4 regions of the Lysinibacillus sp. 10T31 genome follow, and region 1 is predicted to be linked to each of the others. Evidence: riboswitches for the same ligand, from Rfam matches in the RefSeq annotation. Region 1 holds a riboswitch; each other region holds the start of a gene.
What was found. Region 1 has a riboswitch for cobalamin ahead of AC1DCY_RS21030 (FecCD family ABC transporter permease). Riboswitches for the same ligand answer to the same signal wherever they lie in the genome.

Region 1 (3,847 bases):
ATGCAGATAAGTTGAATAACAATGGAGGAGCGTATTCCTTTGTTTCTCTTTTAATACTATTAATTTCTACATTTTTATTGATACAGAAATTAGCAATCGCAATAGCTTGTCGTTCCTCTTGAACCCTTGAAATGTTATCTTTATGCCATTTTGCTTTTAACATTTTTCCATTAAAATTAAACTCTGTTTCCACTTCCCAAAATGGTTCTGATTTAAAATTCGCAATTTCATGCTCTCTCTTTACTATTAGTGCAAGTGTAGGTGTTTGTACACGACCAATTGAAAATACATCTTTCACGCCATTTCGTTTGAGGAGTACCGTGTATAATCTGGATGTGTTGATGCCAATTAGCCAGTCTGCACATGAACGACTTAGTGCTTCAAAATAAATATCACGTGTTTTCTCTTCTGGTAGTAAGTTTGCAAACCCATTTTTTACAGCGTTTTCTGTTAAAGATGATATCCATAGACGTTTCATCGGTTTATTAACACCGCATACTCTCAAAATGGTGCGGATAATTAACTCACCTTCACGCCCAGCATCACCACCAATGATGATTTCTCGAATATCAGGTCTTTTTACTAAACTTTTAATTACATTGAATTGTTTATATTTTGATTTTGTCACTTTATATTCGAATCGATCTGGAATAATCGGTAATGTTTCTAATGTCCATTTCTTCCATGTTGGATTATATTCCTCAGGTGCTTTCAATTCACATAGATGTCCTATCGCCCATGTAATTAGTGCTCCATCTGGAAAATATGTGTTAGGCTTAACTTCAAAGTAACCAGCTTTTTTTGTAAAAGAAAAGGGGGCAGCTAATTTTGCAGCTTGATCTGGTTTTTCTGCAATTACTATTTTCATATATCCTTCTCCTATTAATAATAATTACAACTTCTTGTATATTAATTATAAATTAATTTTCAGTATAACGGTAATATTAATAATTGTGTTTATCGGACTGCTCTTCAAACTAAAAGATGTCCGAAAATTCATCTGCTAATGTTTTTTCTTTTTTTAATGGGATTACGTTGTGATATTGAATATAGAGAAGAAGGCTAAATATATTTATTTTTCTAAAAATAATTAATGTTTAATAGTTCTATTTTACAGCTATTAAACGCTCGTTTATTAATATTTTTACTTTAATGTATTATATAATATAATTGCTATCTGGAAAATATTCTGATATTGTTCCTCTTATAACTTAATAATTCTTGTTGGTGCGAATGACATTGTTCGTTTGCTTAAAAGGGAAATCGGTGCAAATCCGATGCTGTCCCGCAACTGTAATGGAGAGTCTATACAATAGTCACTGTAGCGAGCTATGGGAAGGCGTATAGATGATGAACCTGAGCCAGGAGACCTGCCAATAAAAGTAACAAACTTACATAGAACCACGAGGATGGTTGTAGTGACTGGGAAGAGACGCCCTTTATTTAACTATGACATCCTCTTGTGACAAGGGGATTTTTTTTATGCCCTTTGCTTTAAGAGAGGAGAGCGTTTTGAAAAATCCAACAACAAGAAAAATCAACCTACTCTTATTAGTATTGACTGGTGTCGTTCTAATATCAATGACGTTAGCGATAATGGTAGGCTCTGTATCTATTACACCTGGTATTGTATGGCGTATTTTTTTGTCGCATATCCCGTTCAATCCACTTGGAATTGCAGAAGATTGGAGTCGTTCGCAGGAAATTATCATATGGCAAATTCGTACTCCCCGCGTAGTACTTGCCATAATAGTCGGAGCGGGTCTTGCTATTTCGGGAGCTGCTATTCAAGCTTTAGTTCGCAACTCAATCGCAGACCCCTATATTTTGGGTGTATCTTCCGGTGCATCTGTCGGTGCGACGTCTGTTATTTTACTTGGAGCTTTTTCATTTTTGGGTATGTATGCGCTATCATTTGCGGCTTTTATAGGTGCGACGATTGCAGTACTAATCGTGTTTTTCTTAGCACGAGTTGAGGGGCGAATTTCAGTTATTCGATTATTATTAGCCGGAATTGCCGTGTCACTAGTTTTGTCAGCAATGACGAATTTTATGCTGATGATGGCGAAAGAAGAGGGCGGCATAAAGGCAGTGATGTATTGGATGATGGGAAGTCTGGCTGGAGCAAAATGGGGGAATTTATTGATTCCATTCGTTGTTTTAACGGTCGTCTACGTAGTTTTACGTCTCCATGCACGTCATTTGAATTTACTTTTACTAGGCGAAGAATCTGCTGTTACGCTAGGGGTTAATTTAGAGAAATTTCGATTGCTACTAATTTTATTAATTTCCCTATTAACAGGTGTCCTTGTTGCTGTAAGTGGTGCAATTGGCTTTATAGGTCTGATTATTCCACATATCGTACGTATGATTGTCGGCTCAAATTATAAGTTTGTACTGCCAGTCAGTGCATTAGTTGGTGCGATATTTTTAATATGGGCTGATGCAGTTGCACGCATTGTGATTGCACCTGAGGAAATGCCGATTGGAATTATTACGGCTTTATGCGGATGCCCATTTTTTATATGGATGTTGCGTAAGCAAATGTATTCTTTCGGGGAGGAGAATTAGATGGTATACGTAGCAAAAAACCTTACTTTTGCTGTGCAGCAGGTGAAAATATTAAACAATGTTTCTGTACATATTCAAGAACGCGAGTTTGTGGGCATAATTGGCCCTAATGGCAGTGGGAAATCGACCCTATTAAAAAATATGTACCGTATGCTACAACCCCAAGAGGGAGAAGTATTTTTATTTAATGAAAATATTTACAAGCAATCTTCAAAGGAGATAGCAAAGCAACTAGCCGTCGTAGGGCAGGAAACACCAGTGCTATTTGAGTTCACTGTTAAGGATCTTGTTGCAATGGGACGTACACCGCATAAAAGGCTTATGGAAGTGGATACAAAAGAAGATCTAGCTATTGTCGAGGAATCGATGCAGCAAGCAGGCGTTCTGCATTTAAGTGAACGTACTTTTAGTTCATTATCTGGTGGTGAGAAAAAACGGGTCGTTGTTGCAAGGGCTTTGGCGCAACAGGCTAAGGTCATGGCATTAGATGAGCCAACGAATCATTTAGATATTCAGCATCAACTCCAGCTCATGGATTTAATACAGAGCTTGCCGATTACGGTCATTGTAGCCTTGCATGATTTAAATATTGCAGCAACTTATTGCGATAAAATTTATGTTTTAAAGGACGGAGAAATTGCGGCGTATGGAACTCCGTTTGATGTATTAACACCCTCATTGCTACAAAAGGTGTTTGGTGTACATGCGGAAGTTAGTGTACATCCTGTCACGAAAAAGCCGCATATTTATTATATATCTGAGCAATTTTTATAGTTAGTTAAGGAGTCTTAGATTTCTTTCTATATATTTTTTAGAAAAAAGGAGAAGTAGACATGAAGACATTAAAAAGCGTATGGCTTGTTCTTGCAATCGCAATGCTAAGTATTTTAGCGGCTTGTGGTAACGGGGAAAAACAAGATTCAGCATCGCAAAGTGAACAAGTAGAACCAGCAAAAGCAGGAGCAACGGAAGTAACGATTGACAATAACAATACGACACAAGTCTATTCGGAAGCACCTAAAAAAGCGATTAGCTTAAATCAACATGTGACAGAGATTATGCTAGCGTTAGGCTTAGAGGATTCGATGGTCGGAACAGCATATTTAGATGATGCAATTTATCCACCGTTACAGGCAGCGTATGAAAAAGTTCCGGTATTAGCTGAGCAATACCCAACAAAGGAACAAGTGATTGATTCAGGCGCAGATTTTTTATATGCAGGCTGGAAAAGCGCGTTTAGTGAGAAGGGTGTCGGAACACCAGAAGAACTAGAAGC
Region 2 (3,847 bases), on a different contig from region 1:
TGCTGGTAATTTAGCAAATAGCTCCTGTGCCACGGGTAATTTACTAACAAAAGATGTACCGAAATCTAAATGCAATACGCCTTTTATCCATAGCAAATATTGAATGAGAAAAGGCTTGTCTGTTCCAAGTTCTTCACGTAATGCTTGAATGGCTTCTGCTGTTGGTGTAACTCTTGCCAATCTAAGTATGACCTCAGCAGGCTCTATTGGAACGAAACGAATAAATATAAAGGTCAAAATGGATACGCCCAATAGTACAAAAGGCAATGTCAAAATTCTTTTTAAACAAAACATCCATGTCGATTCATACATGCTGTCACTTCCTACTCAATCCTATGATAAAGAGAGAGCTGTCTTTAATAGACATACTCTCTCTTTTACAGTTATTTTTCTTTATCCATTTGTGCATATGGAATATCATATTCAGATGCACGTGGAGCAAAATCCTTCATATATGGCTGATAAATCACGTTATTTGTTTCATAAGATATAGGATAGAATAGTGCTTGGTCATGGAACTCTGTTAAAATATCCGTATAAAGTTGCACTCGCTCTTTTTCATCTGTACCTACTAATAATTGATGAATGTTATTATCGATTTCTTTGGCATTTGGTAAGCCTAATTTTGCTTCATAGACACCATTAGCGTTTGGTGTCGCTGATTCATTAGCAAAGCTATGTGGGTCTGTTGGTGGTCCATTTGTCCGCCAGAAATTAATATCAACCTGATCATCCATTAATTTTTGCAGACCTACCATCACATCTGCGCCTTCTAAATTCAACTGTACCCCTATTTTTGCAAGTTCACCTTGCATTAGTTCCGCCATTGGTTTTTGAATCGCATCTGTTGCAATGTAGATTAAATCTAATGTTAGTGGCTGTCCGTTTTTAGAGCGAATTTTATCACCCTTCTGTAGCGTCCATCCCGCTTCATCTAGCAATTGCTGCGCTTTTTTCGGATTATATAAAATTGGAGCTAAATCAATATTTGCATAAGGAACAGCATCCCAAAATAGTGTATTGGCCACTTTTTCAGTACCATGTGTAATACTGTCAACCATTTGCTCCTTATTGATTGCATATTGAATCGCTTGACGTACCTTTAATTCTGCTAACGGACCTGACTGTGTATTAAACAGTAACGCACGCGTAGACAAAGGTTCAGACGTAGCCGTTTTATATTTCCCACTATCTTTTAAAAACGTATAGTTATCTAAACTAATGATGCCACGACCATATATTAAATCTAATTCTTCGTTTTCAAAGGCCAACGAAATAGATTCTGAATCAGGGATAATTTTTACTTTTATTTGTTCTACAAGAGGTTTTTCCCCCCAGTAATTTTCGTTGCGACTAAATAAAGCGTACTCATCCTTTTTGTAATCTGTTAATACCCATGGGCCTGTCCCAATAGGCGCTTTAATTGAATCTTGCGTCGCATCACCTTTAGGGAATCCATTATCCCCTAAAAAACGGAAAGGTCTAACAAAGGCAAGTTCGTTTAACACAGGATAATAAGGTTCATCCAATTGCAAACGAATTGTAAAGTCATCCACTTTCACAACCTCTTTAATATGATTGACCATACCCATCCAAGAATGCATATCACGATCAGCTAAAACTGCATGAAAGTTACGAATCACATTGTCTGCATTAAAAGCCGTTCCGTCAGAATATTTGACATCTTTTCTCAAATGGAAAACATAAGAAGTTTTATCCTTTGAGATGTCCCAACTTTCTGCTAGTTTCGGCGTAATTGTTCCATCATCGTTATATTCAACCAATGATTCATAGACCATTGCTTGGGCTGTCATTTGATTTGGTAAATATGTATGGGGATTTAATGGACCTACATCTAATGGCCATCCAATCGTAATCATTTTTTCGTCTGTCTGTTGTTTCGATGCTGGCTCTCCCTTTTCAGTACTTGTACAGCCAGTAAGTAGACTGAACATCAAAACAAGCATGAAAGGAAGTAAATACTTTGTCAATCTCATTTTCTGTCTCCTATCTCTGTTCGTGTTACAAATGTAGATGGTGAGAAGGCATAAAAAAACCTTATTCTATAAAAGAATAAGGACAGAATAACTTACTGTTAGCAAGCACCCATCCATCTCCCTATCTTTCGTAGATCATCAATGAATCTCCTTACAAGCAGGCATTCTGGCTCATGAATCAATATTTTGCTTCACCTTCCCAAGTAATAACTCAGTGGCAATTGAAACAAAACTCCTCATTTACAGCTGCGGGACAGCATGGGATTTACACCCATTTTCCTTTTAATTGAATGAAAGCTTATTTCATTCAAACTTGTAATGATTGCTATGAAATTAGTAATAAACATAACATGCTCTAATGTTCACGTCAATTTTATTTTCTGAATATAATAAAAACCTCGAAATAATGACTAACATAAAAAGGCCAGGTAGCTTAACCCTGGCCTTGTATAACTTCTTTTTATTCGGAGAGAAGATATAGTGGATATAACAATTCTTTCGTTAACTCAGTGTTGATTGCTTTACTTCCTGGCGTAATATTTTAGTAGCTGTCACCATATTTGCTAGCGCCTTAATCGTTTCTGCTTCTTTTCTCGTTTTTAAGCCACAATCTGGATTTACCCAAAATTGATTACTTTCAAGAACCTGTAAACTGTCTCGCATAATTTCTAGCATTTCTTCCTCGTTTGGCACATGCGGACTATGAATATCATATACCCCTAAACCAATTCCTTTTTTATATGGATGAACTTGAAGTGAAGCGATAAGCTCCCCATGGCTACGAGATGTTTCAATTGAAATAACATCTGCATCAAGTGAACTAATTGGTTCTATGAAATCGTTAAATTCACAGTAACACATATGTGTATGGATTTGTGTTTCATCTTTGACACTAGATGTAGCAAGTTTGAAGGAATTGACAGCCCACTCCAAGTAAGCTCCCCATCCTTCTTTGCGAAGCGGTAAACCTTCTCGTAGTGCTGGTTCATCAACTTGAATGATGGAAATGCCTGCGCCTTCGAGGGCTTCAACCTCTTTGCGAAGTGCTAATGCAATTTGAAAAGCTACATCTTTTCGTGAAATATCGTCTCGCACAAAGGACCAATTTAAAATTGTCACTGGCCCCGTAAGCATCCCCTTCACAAAACGATTTGTTAAACTTTGAGCGTACACGGACTCCTTCACGGTTATTGGTGATGCCCATGAGACATCTCCATAAATGATAGGAGGCTTTACACAACGAGATCCATATGATACTACCCATGCTTTTTTCGTAAATGCAAAACCGGTAAGTTTTTCACCGAAATACTCTACCATATCAGTACGCTCAAATTCACCATGAACTAGTACATCGATATCTAGTTCTTCTTGAATATTAATCCAACGCTTTGTTTCATGCTCTATAAATGCTTCGTATTCTTCATTCGATAATTGTTTCTTTCTCCAAACATTACGATTCCTTTTGACCTCATCAGATTGAGGGAAACTTCCAATTGTAGTCGTTGGAAATAGTGGTAATCCTAATGCTTGCTGTTGAATCTTTTGACGTTGATAAAAATCGCTGTGTCGTTCGAAATCTTGAATTGTCACGGTTTGAACTGCTTGATGAATCCTATTGTTTTGACGGATTGGATGATTTTTCAGAGCTTCAATCGCCATCATACTTTCTGACAAATTATGATTTAAGATAACATCTTTTTCTCGTCTAAATTTAGTTATATCGACAATTTCTACGATTTTTTCATCTGCGAAAGCAAGTGCTTGCTTTAGAACAGGATCGATTTCATTTTCAAGAGAGGTTGTTATTGGTACGTGTTGTAAATTACTAGAAGGTTGAATCCATAGCTCTA
Region 3 (3,847 bases), on a different contig from region 1:
CGACGGTTTGTCTGGTCAAGTATTTTTACTTTTCTGGGTAATCTATATGTAATGACTGTGGAACTTAACAAACTTTAGTTTTATTAAGTCGTTACAACTAAGTTAAGCTTACCCTGTTTGAAATGACCATTCATTAGAACATTATTATTTCTTCAATTTTAGGATGTAGTTAAAAAACCCCCATCAACCATTTATATGTACAAAATAGTAAGACCGTAAATTACACTCCATTCAAGTATTGTTCGAACCGTAGGATAAGAGAATATAGTGTTATTGTATTGGTTATGTCATTTGAAAAATATTCACTATAGCAATATACAAAAAGTGTTTACAAATGCTGAAATGGATTTTGTGTATCACTAGATTTGTTGCCTTGTGGTTGATTTTTTCTACTAAAATAAAATATAACTCCATTGGAATTGACGATAAAATGCATTTTAATAATAGTATAGGGAGTGAAAATGATGAGAGAAATAAGTATTGCAAAAGCTATTTCAGCAAATAGAAAAGAAAAAGGTATTACACAAGATAAACTTGCTGAGTATGTCGGTGTATCAAAGGCTTCCGTTTCCAAATGGGAGACGGCTCAAAGCTATCCGGATATCACCCTGCTACCACAATTGGCAACCTATTTTAATATAAGCATTGATGAACTCATTGGCTACCTCCCGCAAATGACAAAAAAAGATATAAAGAAAACATACCAACGGCTGGCTGAGGATTTTAGCAACAAGCCCTTTGATGATGTAGTTGATCAATGCCGGCAACGTTCCAATCAGGCGTAGGATCCGTAGCAAATGTTTATTTACTTGCAAAAGAACTACCTAAATCCCACAATTTATCCTCTAGATTGTCTAATAGATTTTTTGTTCTCTTTTCCATATTATCTGGGAGCTCATTTTCACCGAAATATGCAAGGTTCAAACTCTCATCATCCTTTTTCTCCAATACACCACTTACATTTTTAGCAACATAAAGATGAATGACTGTATAGACTTCATCCCCATTTGGATATTGGAAATAATAATCTGGTCCCGAAAAAACACCAATCAAGTCAAATTCATTGGCCACGAGTCCTGTTTCTTCATAGAGCTCACGGCTAGCAACTTCTTCTAAAGTTTCGTTTAGTTCCATCGAGCCCCCAGGTAATCCCCAATCCAACGTATCCGAACGATGTTGAAAGAGAATTTTCTTATCATCGTTTATCACAAGAATTGTCGCTCCGATGCTTATAATTGGTCTACTACCGATAAGTTTCCTTAATTCTGAAATATACCCCATATTCGCCCCCTAATACTTTTCATTAAAAAATATATTCGCTTTTTCAAAATATGAATCCTCTATTTTACTCACAAATAATAAAAATAGCTTCATTGGTATTGATTAACAATCTTTTTTTGTACGAAATAGTGCTTAAAAACATAGAATAGTTCTTTAAAAATGAAAAATAGCTTATTATGATCAAGTTTTTTTGAATTCCGACTATATTGATTGTTTTGAAAACTATATGTTAAGGTAAAAAGACAAATTGAATATGCTAAATTTTGGTGGTTCAAATGGTTTTGATTCCATTTGATTAAAAGGGAAGTTGGTGAGAGTCCAACACTGTCCCGCAACTGTATTTAGGAGTTCGATAACAAGGCCACTGTTTTGTTTGTCAAAATGGGAAGGTGTTATCGTAGCGTTGATCATAAGTCAGGAGACCTGCCACTAAGGTAAGCATCAATTGACCTACGAGGATAGGGAGGTGTTAGCTACTGCATGATCTTTGTGAATTCATGTAAATTCACTGTTTATTTGCTTTGTCATGCTTTTGTAGATTAACAACTTCTCAAAGGGGTAGAAGTTGTTTTTTTGTTGTTCTTTCGTGTTTGAATGGTAACGCTTTCAAGAATAATTAAACAAAGGGGTTGTAATGAATGGAGTTAAATTATTCACCAGGTCTTGATGGCATCATTGCCGCTGAAACAAAGCTATCTTTTTTAGACACTGTAGGAAGTCAAATTGTAATAAGGGGTTATGATTTGATTGAAATATCACAGAGATATTCGTACTTAGACATTGTTTACTTATTGTTGCATGGAGAAATACCAACTATCGAGCAACGGACTGATTTACAGGACAAGTTGAAATCTAATTATCAGGTTCCACAAGAGATTTTTCAAATTTTCAAGTTATTGCCTAATGGGACACATGCTATGGATGGGCTTAGAACTGGGATTTCTGTTTTAGCAGGCTATGATCAGCACATCAACGATCGTTCTACTGAAATGAATTTGACGAGAGCATATAGACTTTTAGGTGGTATGCCCAACATCGTAGCAAATAGCTATCGTGTATTAAATGGTCAAGATATCGTGGAGCCTGATAGCCAGCTTTCCTATAGTGCAAATTTTTATTACATGATTACTGGCAGAAAACCAACTGCGTTAGAAGAAGGAATCTTTGATCAGTCACTCGTTTTATATAGTGAGCATGAGATGCCAAATTCTACGTTTACGGCTCGTGTTATTGCTTCTACACAATCTGATTTGTATGGTGCTCTAACTGGGGCTGTCGCATCATTGAAAGGTAATTTACATGGCGGGGCAAACGAGGCGGTGATGTATATGCTTCTTGAAGCCAAAACAGTTGAAGGCTTTGAAACATTGCTGGAAAACAAACTACAAAATAAAGAAAAGATTATGGGCTTTGGGCACCGTGTATATATGAAAAAGATGGACCCAAGAGCGCAAATTATGAAAGAGGCTTTGTACAAATTATGTTTGGAGCAAGGGGATGACCGCTTATATCACATGTGTGAAGCTGGTGAAAAAGTAATGGTACAGAAAAAAGGGTTGTACCCAAATTTAGATTATTATGCAGCACCAGTGTACTACATGCTTGGTTTGCCGATCGAAATTTATACGCCAATCTTCTTCGGCTCACGAACTATCGGCTTATGTGCTCATGTGATAGAGCAGCATGACAATAATAGATTATTTAGACCTCGTGTCAATTATATTGGCGAGCGTCATAACCTTGAAGAATTATCGGTATAATCAAGTTTTAACAACTCGCCATAGAGCTGATGGGCATTCTGAACAATGTCCATCAGTATACTAGTATATCAAATTTATGCCTGAGAGGAAGATATAGATGATTAAAACAAATGAAATATCTAAGACAGATCAATTACTAACTGATATAGCCGATTACGTTTTAAATACAACGATTACAAGTGAAGAAGCATACGAAACAGCACGTTATGTTTTATTGGATACTTTAGGTTGTGGCATTTTGGCCTTGCAATATCCTGAGTGTACGAAACTTCTTGGTCCAGTAGTACCAGGTACAGTCGTCCCTAATGGTACACGTGTTCCGGGAACTTCCTATGTTCTTGATCCAGTAAGAGGCGCCTTCAATATCGGTTGTATGATTCGTTGGTTGGATTATAACGATACTTGGCTTGCGGCTGAATGGGGACATCCTTCAGATAATTTAGGTGGCATTTTAGCTGTTGCGGATTATTTGAGTCGCGTACGTATTGCAGAAGGTAAAGAGCCTCTTAAAATGAAAGACGTTTTAGAAATGATGATACAAGCCCATGAAATACAAGGCATTCTAGCACTAGAAAACAGCTTAAATCGTGTAGGTTTAGATCATGTTCTGTTTGTCAAAATTGCGACAACAGCTGTTGTGACAAAGGCATTAGGTGGCTCTCATCAAGAAATTATTAATGCATTGTCCAATGCTTGGATTGATAATTCAAGCCTACGAACATATCGACATGCACCTAATACTGGTTCTAGAAAATCATGGGCTGCTGGAGATGCAACAAGCAGGGCAGTGCAATTAGCCATGATGG
Region 4 (3,847 bases), on a different contig from region 1:
TTGCCAAATTGGTAGAACATGCTACTATAGGAATGAAGAGGTAGAAAGAGAGTATAAGGAGGCATTTTGATGAAATCAATTAACTTGCAAGATACATTCTTAAACCATCTACGTAAAAACAATGTTTTTGTAACTGTGTTTTTATTAAATGGATTTCAGTTAAAAGGAACTGTGAAATCTTATGATAATTTTACAGTACTATTACTAGATGCTGAAAGCAAGCAACACCTTATTTACAAACATGCTATTTCTACATTTGTTCCAGCAAAGCAAGTAGATTTTTTAGAGACAGAAGAATAGAAACATTATAGTAAAACAGTTAGTGTTCATGACACTAGCTGTTTTTTTGCCTACAGGCTATAATGTAAGAGGAAATCGACATATTGGAGGACTACACAGATGAAAACTATGGATACAACAGAAATATTAGAACTATTAGATGCGAACGAAGACCTATATATTATTGATGTTCGTGAAGATGATGAGGTAGCACAAGGCATGATCCCTGGTGCTCAACACATTGCTCTTGGGACAATCCCTGAGCGCTTAGGTGAATTAGATGCTTCTAAGCCATACATTATCGTTTGCAAGGCTGGCGGTCGTTCAGCAAATGCTTGTGCATACCTAGAAGCTCAAGGCTTTGACGTAACAAACCTTGAAGGCGGCATGCTTGCTTATGATGGAGAGTTAGAATTTAAATAATGTTCGATTGAAACCCTCGTTTATACGAGGGTTTTTCTTATACAATCGGGTGGTGAAAGATTAAAGTGGTTCGCTATTATTTGGTAAAAATGTGTTATGATAGCAACGTGCAAGGAGGGATTAGTATGTATCAGACAATAGCACCCCCAACAATGTCTTTACAGTAGAATCTGCTGTTTAGGCATTCAATAAAAGCTTGCTAATTCTCGATAGATTCTACTGTATATCGAAGACTATATACATGTAGAAAGTAGGAATTAGAAATGAGCGGAAAACTATCTTTTATATTATCGATGATTATTTTTAGAGCTGTAGGTGTTTTTGCAAAATACATTAAGTTGCCTTCAAGTGAAATTGCCTTTTGGATGAGTCTCATTGGCTCTTGTTTTTTACTTTTGATTTTCCTATCTAAAAAAGAAAGGTTTTCGAAAACAACTATTTTGCAAAATAAATGGCCATTGGTACTTTCGAGCTTTGCCTTATGCGGCAATTGGATTTTCCTTTTCCAAGCGTACAAGGAAACAACTATCGCAAATGCAGCTCTAAGCTACTATTTCGCGCCAGTACTAGTGATTTGTTTGTCACCTATAGTGTTAAAAGAGAAAATATTATTAAGAAAAATTTTTTATGTTTGTGTTGCTCTTGTAGGTCTGTATTTTATCGTTCAAAGTCAAACTACCGAAACGAGCGAACATTATATCGGTATTGTATATGGGCTTGTTGCAGCTTATTTCTATACAATAGTCACATTCACCAATAAATATATCCGTGGATTAAAAGAACCTGATAATGCGATTATTCAGCTTGCTTTAGCAGCGTTATTCCTTGCGCTTTATCTTTTGGGGACCAATGGGTTTCAAGTCATGCAAATCGATATAAAATCATTTAGTTTACTTATTGCATTGGGCATTGTCCATGCTGGAATCGGCTTCCTTCTGTTCTTTTTCGGAATGCGTCATCTAAAAGGGCAAAGTATAGCTATTTTAAGCTATATTGATCCACTCACATCATTAGTGATTTCGACGATGATTATAGGAGAGAAAATGGCGACCCTACAAATAATAGGAGCTATTCTATTACTCGGCGCAACATTTCTGAGTGAAATAGATAAAACAAAGCGAATTTCACAGTAGTAAACGAACAAGAAACCCCTTGCAGACATCCAAATTTAGAAGTATTTTTGTGGCATGTTGGAACACTTCTTTAATTGTATGTGATGTTTTCTAAAAAATTAAAACATTGACACAAAAACCACTTTGCCGTAGATTTAAAGTAATTACATAAAAGCATTAGGTGCCCATTGCGGGAGAATAGGGAATAAAGTGAAAAGCTTTAGCGGTCCCACCACTGTAAAAGGGAGTTTCATAGAGAATGCCACTAGCATCGTGCTGGGAAGGTTCTATGAAATGTTGAAATTGAGCCAGGAGACCTGCCTATCTGCTTCGGTTATATAGACGATGGAAAAGTCTGTAGTTTATTTGTTATGGAATAAACTACAGGCTTTTTATTTTTTTCTCTAAATCATTCTTCGAGTAACAAGGGCAAAAAAGAAAGGGGAAATTTTCATGCAATTATTACAACAGACGATTCAAAACATTCAAAGTGCTGACAACAAAATGATGGAGAAGGCAAGGGAACGCATAGATGCACTTTGCAAGCCTCCTGGAAGCTTGGGGAAACTGGAGACCCTTGCTGTGCAACTATCCGGAATTACAGGAGACCTATTTCCTGCGATTGATAATAAGGCGATAATTGTCTGTGCAGCAGATCATGGTGTTTGTGATGAAGGGGTAACACCTAATCCACAAAATGTGACGGTCTTTCAAACATTAAATTTTCCTAGAGGAGGGACTGGTGTCTGTGCTATTGCAAAAATCACAGATGCAAAAATTGTCACAGTAGATGTTGGCGTAAAAGAGGATATTCCGCATGATGCTGGAGTCATCATTAAAAAGATTAAATATGGTACGGACAATATGGCAAAAGGACCTGCTATGACAAGGGAAGAAGCCATTCAATCCATTGAAGTGGGAATTGAAGTAGCTACGGAAGAAGTTAAAAAAGGGATAAATGTACTCGGGACAGGTGAAATGGGTATCGGTAATACAACACCTAGTGCTGCTATATTATCGGTTCTTCACGAGTGTCATCCGAATGAAGTGACAGGCTTCGGTGCAGGAGTTGGACCAGGAGGGATTGCACATAAAGTAGAGGTTATTTACAATGCTATTGCATTAAATAAACCAAATCGTCATGATGCTATTGATATTCTTGCAAAAGTTGGAGGGCTAGAAATAGGCGCTATGGCAGGAGTAATACTTGCTGCCGCCGCACATCGAAAACCAGTTGTTATTGATGGCTTTATTTCTACTATTGCAGCTCTTATTGCATACGAACTTGAGCCAAACGTCAAAGACTATATTATTCCTTCTCATGCCTCTGAAGAACCAGGTGCAAAAATTGCCGCTGAAATGCTCGGAATTGAACCGATGCTACAAATGAATATGCGATTGGGTGAAGGCTCTGGTGCAGCTTTAGCATTTCCTATTTTGGACGCAGCATGCTCTATGATGAAAAACATGACTACATTAGAGGAAGCTATGCAGCTATTAAAATAAAGTGAAATGTCAATGGCCCTCGCTGATTATTTATAGGTAGCTAGACTCCCTCCTGCATTCTGGGAGTCTTAAGCTTGCCTTACATAGTTCGAAAGCAAATCTTTACAGAAGTCCTTTTTTAATCGCTGTAACAACAGCTCCCACACGAGATTCTACTCCAAACTTCTGAATAATGGAGGATATGTGATGCTCTACAGTTCTTTTTCCAATGCCTAATTCTTCACTAATCTCACTATTTGTTTTATCCTCTGCGACACGTTGCAATACTTCATACTCTTTTGGTGTAAGTCTAACCATATACAAACACTCCCATTTTTAATTTATATAACCATACATTAGCATAGATATATTTATTAACCTATATTTTGTACATGGTTTAATCATTTTACATTTAAAAAAATTACAAAATTGTGAAAATTGAATTTATATGTCGTGAAATACGGATTTTTTTTTTTTTTTTTATGCTAGATTGTAAACTACAAAGCAGAATGGCTGCGAGATATTTAATATTTATAAAAATATGTCAG

Region 2: another riboswitch for cobalamin. It lies ahead of nikA (nickel ABC transporter substrate-binding protein); the one in region 1 lies ahead of AC1DCY_RS21030 (FecCD family ABC transporter permease).
Region 3: another riboswitch for cobalamin. It lies ahead of mmgD (citrate synthase); the one in region 1 lies ahead of AC1DCY_RS21030 (FecCD family ABC transporter permease).
Region 4: another riboswitch for cobalamin. It lies ahead of cobT (nicotinate-nucleotide--dimethylbenzimidazole phosphoribosyltransferase); the one in region 1 lies ahead of AC1DCY_RS21030 (FecCD family ABC transporter permease).

What each region holds. Positions count from the first base shown of each region.
Region 1 covers NZ_JBFTHS010000044.1:33,463-37,309, reverse strand. Annotated here, with positions in the region: gene AC1DCY_RS21035 (DNA topoisomerase III) at 1-868, opposite strand, end outside; cobalamin riboswitch at 1,209-1,392, shown strand; gene AC1DCY_RS21030 (FecCD family ABC transporter permease) at 1,483-2,571, shown strand; gene AC1DCY_RS21025 (ABC transporter ATP-binding protein) at 2,572-3,345, shown strand; gene AC1DCY_RS21020 (ABC transporter substrate-binding protein) at 3,405-3,847, shown strand, end outside.
Region 2 covers NZ_JBFTHS010000012.1:72,427-76,273, reverse strand. Annotated here, with positions in the region: gene nikB (nickel ABC transporter permease) at 1-312, opposite strand, end outside; gene nikA (nickel ABC transporter substrate-binding protein) at 384-1,997, opposite strand; cobalamin riboswitch at 2,137-2,329, opposite strand; gene metE (5-methyltetrahydropteroyltriglutamate--homocysteine S-methyltransferase) at 2,499-3,847, opposite strand, start outside.
Region 3 covers NZ_JBFTHS010000012.1:83,501-87,347, forward strand. Annotated here, with positions in the region: partial or broken gene AC1DCY_RS09230 (helix-turn-helix domain-containing protein) at 465-764, shown strand; gene AC1DCY_RS09235 (NUDIX hydrolase) at 802-1,281, opposite strand; cobalamin riboswitch at 1,532-1,726, shown strand; gene mmgD (citrate synthase) at 1,920-3,041, shown strand; gene AC1DCY_RS09245 (bifunctional 2-methylcitrate dehydratase/aconitate hydratase) at 3,139-3,847, shown strand, end outside.
Region 4 covers NZ_JBFTHS010000035.1:42,738-46,584, reverse strand. Annotated here, with positions in the region: gene hfq (RNA chaperone Hfq) at 70-300, shown strand; gene AC1DCY_RS18925 (rhodanese-like domain-containing protein) at 400-702, shown strand; gene AC1DCY_RS18920 (DMT family transporter) at 966-1,835, shown strand; cobalamin riboswitch at 1,977-2,153, shown strand; gene cobT (nicotinate-nucleotide--dimethylbenzimidazole phosphoribosyltransferase) at 2,268-3,320, shown strand; gene AC1DCY_RS18910 (response regulator transcription factor) at 3,423-3,617, opposite strand.